Regions from separate parts of the Larkinella roseola genome, predicted to be linked through region 2. Evidence: riboswitches for the same ligand, from Rfam matches in the RefSeq annotation. Region 2 holds a riboswitch; the other holds the start of a gene.
The links. A riboswitch is a leader RNA that binds a small molecule or an ion and turns the genes downstream of it on or off. The one in region 2 is predicted to bind thiamine pyrophosphate.

Region 1 (3,490 bases), 2.0 Mb from region 2:
GTTATATCCGTCTTCCATCAGTTTCTCCCGGATCTGCAACTGTGTCTCGTCCGTCGGCGTGGCAAAAGCTACGTGGTGAACCGACCCGCCGCCCTGCAGGGCCCGGACCGCGTTGGGTGAAACCTGTACATCGACGTAGCTGCCCGCGCCACCGGCACCCGACTGAAAGCGGTACAGTCCATTTTCTTCCGCTACCAGCGTGTGGTTCATCGTTTCCGTCAGCAGTTTGACCGTATTGTCCACCTTCGATTCATTCAGCGTGACGGTATAGAAACCTTTTACGGCAAACTCGGCCGGAATCTGGTCGTTGTGCCAGCCCGTTCGGGTATCGTTATCATTAAAAACCAGTTCTACGCCCATGCCGTCGAAGTCTTCGAAACGCAGGTAGGTTTCGTTGAAGCGTTTGTAAGGCCCGGCGTACGGAATGCTGAAGCTGTTCAGCCGGTCCATCCAGAAACTGAGCGAAGCCGTCGGGACGGAGTAGGCGGTATAGGTCAATTGTCCGGCTCCCTTGCGGCCACGCGGAATGCCTTCGTACGGGAAAAACGTCATGATCGTGCCCGGCGAACCCGTTTCGTCACCGTAGTACAGGTGGTAAACGTCCGGGGCGTCGAAATTGATGGTTTTCTTCAGGAGCCGCTGGCCGAGAAAGCCGGTATAAAAATCAACATTGCGCTGGGCGTTGCCGGCAAGGGCGGTTACGTGATGAAGTCCGGTGATTAGCGTTTCCATAGTTGTGGAATAATTTGTGAGGAAAATTGTTCAGGTAATCAGTCCTAAGTTTAAATGTTATGACATTTGATGTATATACATTGAATTTATAAATTAAGTTCATAATGTTAAGGGTTGATTCCGGAAACTTCTAACTTGTTGAACTTTATCTACTGATTGATATGGTCCAGCCCGTTACCATCGAAGACGTCATTCAGTCGCTTGACGCTATTATTCAGCAGTCCATCACGGCCAATTCAACCCTGGGGTACTTTGCCAGCCTGTACCGCCGGATGACGGCCGCCGTTCTCGAAGGCATCCGAAAAGGGAAGTTTGAAGACGGCCCGCGCATGGCCCGGCTGGATGTCCTTTTTGCCGACCGGTATTTGCAGGCGTACGAACAGCACCGGCTCCGCCAGCCGACCACCCAGGCGTGGCACATCGCTTTCGAAGCCTGCAGACTGAACCAGATCACGGTCATGCAGCACCTAATTCTGGGCATCAACGCCCATATCAATCTGGACCTCGGCATCGCGGCCGCGCAGACCTGCCCCGGCAAGGCCATCTGGAAACTGGAAAAGGACTTTATGGCCATCAACGGCGTCCTTGCTTCCCTCACCCGAACCGTGCAGGATGAACTGACGCAGGTCTGGTTCCCGATGCGCTGGCTCGACCGGGTTACGGGCAATGTGGACGACGACCTTGTCAACTTCAGCATCGGCGTCGCCCGGGAAGAAGCCTGGCGGGTGGCGACCGAACTGGCATTTATGGCTCCGCCGCAGCAACAGGCGTACATCCGGCAGCTGGATGACCGCATTGCCGGACTTGCACGGCTCATCGAGAAGCCGGCTTTTCTGGAAGAAGCCATCCTGAGACTGGTCCGTATGACGGAGATCAAAGAACCGCGGAAGGTGATCGCCATTCTGAAAGATTGACCGGCCGCTTGCATTGCGTCTGAAAATCCCGTTACCTTTGCAACACTAATCTTCCAGGGGGTGCCTTAATACAACGGGCTGAGATTATACCCATTGAACCTGCACCGGGTAATGCCGGCGAAGGGATGGTAACGCGGAACGTCATTCCGCACAAGTTTCATTTACTATAATTTAACCAAAGGATAGGTGTGGCCCCTTTACCTATTCGTGCTTTTTCTATCCTATGAAAAAGGCGAAAACCTATCGCTTTGGCGCGACGCTTCTGTTCTGGCTGTCGTGCCTGCCCGTCTGGGCGCAATTTTCTCTTTCCGGTTCGGTCAAGGAATCCGGCGGCGGTGCGCTGCCCGGGGCGGCCGTTCTGGTGGAAGGTAGTTACAAAGGAACGGTAACCGATGCGTCGGGTGGTTATCGCCTGACCAACCTTAAACCCGGCACCTACCAGATTCGGGTTTCGCTCCTGGGTTTCGAGGCGCAGGTCCGGGAGGTGGAACTGAGGTCCGACGCGACGCAATCCTTCGAACTGCCCAAAAGCGAAGTGGTTATGGACGAGGTGGTGGTCAGCGCGACGCGAGCCAATGAGAAGTCCGCCATCGCCCACACGAACGTCAGCCAGTCCCAGCTCCGGAAGCTGAACCTCGGACAGGACCTGCCGGTGCTGCTCAACTTCTCCCCTTCTGTCGTAACGACCTCGGACGCGGGCGCGGGCGTCGGCTACACCGGCATCCGGATTCGCGGCTCGGACGCTACCCGGGTCAACGTGACGCTTAACGGAATTCCGTACAACGACGCCGAGTCGCAGGGAACGTTCTGGGTCAACATGCCGGACTTCGCTTCGTCGGTAAGCAGCGTGCAGATTCAGCGGGGCGTCGGCACGTCCACCAACGGAGCCGGAGCGTTCGGTGCTTCGGTGAACATCCAGACCCATTCGCTGACCAAAAATCCATATGCCGAAACGAATCTATCGGCAGGAAGTTTCAACACCCGCAAATACAATGTGCTGGCAGGAACGGGTTTATTGAAGGGTGGATTCGTGGTGGACGCCCGGCTGTCCAAGATTACTTCCGACGGCTACATCGACCGAGCTTCCTCGGACCTGAAGTCGTTCTACCTGTCGGGTGGCTGGTACGGGAAGAAAAGCTTTGCCCGCCTGAATGTTTTTTCGGGACAGGAAAAGACGTACCAGTCCTGGGGAGGCGTACCCGAAAATCTGCTGAAGACCAACCGGACCTTCAACCCTTATACCTACGACAATGAAACGGACAATTACCAGCAGGACAACTACCAGCTCATCAGTTCGCACGAACTGAGTCGGAACTGGCGGCTGAACGCCTCGCTGTTCTATACGAAAGGCCGGGGCTACTACGAGCAGTATCGCGAAGGGGAAGACTTCAGCGGATACGGTCTACCGCCGGTCGTCGTTGGGCGGGATACCGTGACCTCCACGGACCTCATTCGCCGCCGCTGGCTGGACAATGATTACTACGGGGCCGTGTGGTCGCTGGACTACAACAGCTTTGGCAAACTGACGGCCAACATCGGCGGCGGCTGGAACCAGTACCAGGGCAAGCATTACGGCGAAATCATCTGGGCCCGGTTTGCCAGTACGAGCGACATCCGGCAGCGGTATTACGAAGACGATGCCATCAAAACCGACTTCAACGTGTACGCCAAGGCTTTTTATCAGGTAAGCCGTAAACTCAACGCCTTCGCGGACCTGCAGGTCCGGACGGTGGGTTACTCGTTTCTGGGTTTCAACAGCCAGTTGCAGAATGTCCGGCAGTCGGCCGACCTGACGTTTTTTAACCCCAAGGCGGGGCTGACCTATACGCTGAACGACCGCAGCT
Region 2 (3,490 bases):
CCTTTGATCAGCACCGCGCCGGGGCAGTACTGCGCCAGTTCCTCCGAGGCCTGTTCCATCGCGAGCCAGGTTTCGACCGGGTGGCCGAGCAGCACTTCCGTCTCCGGCAGATTGGGCGTGATGACCGTCGCCAGCGGCAGCAGCGTGGATTTCAGGGCCGCTACGGCTTCGTCCTGCAAAAGCTTATCGCCGCTTTTGGCAACCATCACCGGGTCCAGCACGATGTTGGTCGCGTCGAACTCCTGAAGCACGGACGCGACCGTAACGATCACATCCGGCGAGTGCAGCATCCCGATTTTGATGGCATCTGCCCCGATATCGCTCAGCACCGCCCGCATCTGTTCGGCAATGAAAGCCGGCGGCACGGACTGGATGGCCGTTACCGCCCGCGTGTTCTGGGCCGTCAGGGCCGTGATGACCGACATGCCGAAGCAGCCGAGGGCCGAGAAGGTTTTCAGATCGGCCTGAATACCAGCCCCGCCGCCGCTGTCGGACCCGGCAATGGTTAAGGTTCGTGCGTACGTTTTCATAAACCTGCTTCGAGTTTTTGAATGAGTTCCCGGGTCGCTTCGTAGGGCGAAACCTGTCCGCAAATGGCCGATACCACCGCCGCACCGCTGACGCCCGTCTGCATGACCTCCCGGATATTACCCGCGCCGATGCCGCCAATGGCAAACGTAGCCAGGTTGGTCCGGCCGCAGATGGTTTGCAGGCCCGCCGGTCCCAGCAGACTCGACGTATCGGTTTTGGTGCCGGTCGGGTAGATGGTGGCAATGCCGAGGTAATCCACGTCCAGATGGCAGGCCGCTTCGGCTTCGCTCAGGTTGTTGACCGAGAGGCCGATGATTTTGTCCGGTCCCAGCAGCTTTCGGGCGAGTGCATACGGCATGTCGTCCTGCCCGATGTGTACACCGTCGGCCCCGATCGCCAGCGCCACGTCGATCCGGTCGTTGATGAGAAGCCGCGCGCCGTAGGGCCGCGTAATGGCCTGAATGGCCAGTCCCAGTTCGACAAAGGCTTGGGTCGAAAGGGCCTTTTCCCGTAACTGAACCCAGCGAACTCCGGCGCGGCAGGCTTCTTCGACTACGAAGGCCAGCGAGTGCCCGGCCTGTCGGCTGATGTGGCTGTCGGTGACGAGGTAAAGCCGGTCGCCGGGCGTTGAAAAATGGATCATAACCGCCGGGTGTCGAGGTTGTCATCTACCGCCGTGGGCGTCAGTTCGTACAGGGCATTCAGGAAATTGACCTGAAGGCTGCCCGGGGCGGCGTGAACGCGGGCGGCCAGTTCGCCGCAGATGCCCATCACGGCCATGGCGTGCCAGGCGGCCCGGAACTGATCGGCGTTGATGGCGGCGAAGGCCCCGATGAGGGCGGTGGCGGTGCAGCCCATGCCCGTCACTTTGGTCATGAGCGGGTGGCCGTTGGACACGACCGCCGTTTCGTCGCCCCGGATGATGTAGTCGTCGGCCCCGCTGATGACCACCACGCAGCCCAGTTCGCGGCTGAGGCGGCGTCCGCTGTCAACGGCCGAATCGGAGCCCTGCGTGCTGTCGACGCCTTTTGTCTGGGCATCCAGTCCGGCGAGCGCCATGATTTCGGAGGCGTTGCCGCGGATGATGTCCGGCGCGGCCAGGGCGAGCAGTTCGCGGCTGGTTTCGTTGCGGAAGGGCGTAGCACCCACGCCTACGGGGTCGAACACAATGGGTTTGCCGAGGTCTTTGGCCCGCCGCATGGCCCGGCGCATCCCGGCCACAAAATTGGCGTCGAGCGTGCCGATGTTAACTACCAGGGCGCTGGCGAGGCTGACAAAATCTTCGACTTCTTCGGCCGCATGCACCATCGCGGGAGAGGCCCCCAGCGCCAGCAGCGCATTGGCCGTGTTGTTCATCACGACGAAATTGGTAATGTTCTGAACCAGCGGAGCCTGCGCCCGAATCTGTTCGACATCATTCCAGAGAGCTTGGGAAACAGAAGACATGTTGCTGTGAAACTAAAGGTACAGCAACTTCAGGGGGAGAGAACGCGGCGCAACAGCGCATGAAAAGCCTTCACTTTTCCCTACGGCAGTACAAACTGCATCAGGTTCTGAGGGTATGATCTCAGTCAGACCAACTGGTGCTGACACCCCTAAAGTTGTGCGGCAAAGGTAGCGCGCCCGGACGTAGGAAGAAAGCGCCGGGCGCGGGAAATCTTAGTCTTCGTCCAGCATGGCAATCCGGGCCGTGTGCCGACCGCCTTCAAACGGCGTGTTCAGCCAAAGCTTTACCATTTCGAGGGACATGTTGTAGGACACCATCCGCTGCCCGATGGAAATCATGTTGGCGTCGTTGTGCTGGCGGGCGAGTTTGGCCGTTTCCTTATTCCAGACCACCGCGCAGCGGATTCCCTTGAACCGGTTGGCCATCATCGCCTCGCCGTTGCCCGAGCCGCCCAGAACGATGCCGCGCTCGGCTTCGCCCCTGAGTACGGCCTCGGCCACGGGGCGGATAAAGCGGGGGTAATCCACGGGAGTTTCGGAGTCTGTGCCGTAATCAAGGATTTCGTGGCCCAGTTCTTCGAGCATGGTTTTGATGGTTTCTTTATGCCGAAAGCCGGCGTGGTCGGAGCCAATGGCTATTTTCATGCGGGTAGAGTTGATTCCTGTTGTTAAAACACTCATTTTGGACAAAAATAGCAATGTACCTCGGGTAATCTTCAAAAATCAACAAACGGGCTAACGCCTGTCGGTACAGCATGACTCCTACGCTCCTTTTCATCTTCGGTGGCAGTGGCGACCTGAACTTCCGCAAACTCACCCCCGCGCTTTACAACCTGTTTATTGACCACTACCTGCCGGAAAAATTCGCCGTCGTCGGGCTGGGCCGAAGTCCGTACAGCGACGAGTCGTTTCGCGAACGGCTGCTAGAAGGCGTCCGGGAGTTTTCGCGCCGGAAAGACGATGCACCCTGGGCCGACTTTGCGCCGCTGGTGTCGTATCTGCCGCTGGACGCCGGGAAAAGCGAAGATTTCGGCCTGATCGCCGACTTTGTCAACCGCCGGGAAAAGGAGTGGGGCGGCTCCGCCAACGTGGTGTTTTACCTGGCCGTAGCGCCCCAGCTGGTGCCGGGAATCGCGCAGAATCTGGGCAAACTGCCCCTGTGCGGCAACAAAGCCCGCGTGCGGATTGTGGTCGAAAAGCCCTTCGGGCACAATCTGGCGAGCGCCCGCGAACTCAACGGGCTGCTGGGCGGGCTGTTTGCCGAAGAACAGATTTACCGCATCGATCATTATCTGGGCAAGGAAACCGTCCAGAACATTCTGGCGCTCCGCTTCGCCAACGCCCTGTTTGAGCCGATCTGGAACCGGCACTACATTGATTACGTGCAGATAACGGCGGCCGAAACGGTGGGTCTGGAAGGGCGCGGTGGCTACTACGAAAAATCCGGGGCCCTGCGCGACATGGTGCAGAACCACCTCCTCCAACTGCTCTGCATGGTGGCTATGGAAGCGCC

Region 1: another riboswitch for thiamine pyrophosphate. It lies ahead of ORG26_RS11610 (TonB-dependent receptor); the one in region 2 lies ahead of thiM (hydroxyethylthiazole kinase).

Annotation. Positions count from the first base shown of each region.
Region 1 is NZ_CP111085.1:2,765,670-2,769,159, reverse strand. It holds gene ORG26_RS11620 (ring-cleaving dioxygenase) at 1-732, opposite strand, end outside; gene ORG26_RS11615 (DUF5995 family protein) at 894-1,646, shown strand; TPP riboswitch at 1,693-1,789, shown strand; gene ORG26_RS11610 (TonB-dependent receptor) at 1,870-3,490, shown strand, end outside.
Region 2 is NZ_CP111085.1:4,795,213-4,798,702, forward strand. It holds gene thiD (bifunctional hydroxymethylpyrimidine kinase/phosphomethylpyrimidine kinase) at 1-530, opposite strand, end outside; gene thiE (thiamine phosphate synthase) at 527-1,174, opposite strand; gene thiM (hydroxyethylthiazole kinase) at 1,171-1,977, opposite strand; TPP riboswitch at 2,038-2,138, opposite strand; gene rpiB (ribose 5-phosphate isomerase B) at 2,191-2,622, opposite strand; gene zwf (glucose-6-phosphate dehydrogenase) at 2,733-3,490, shown strand, end outside.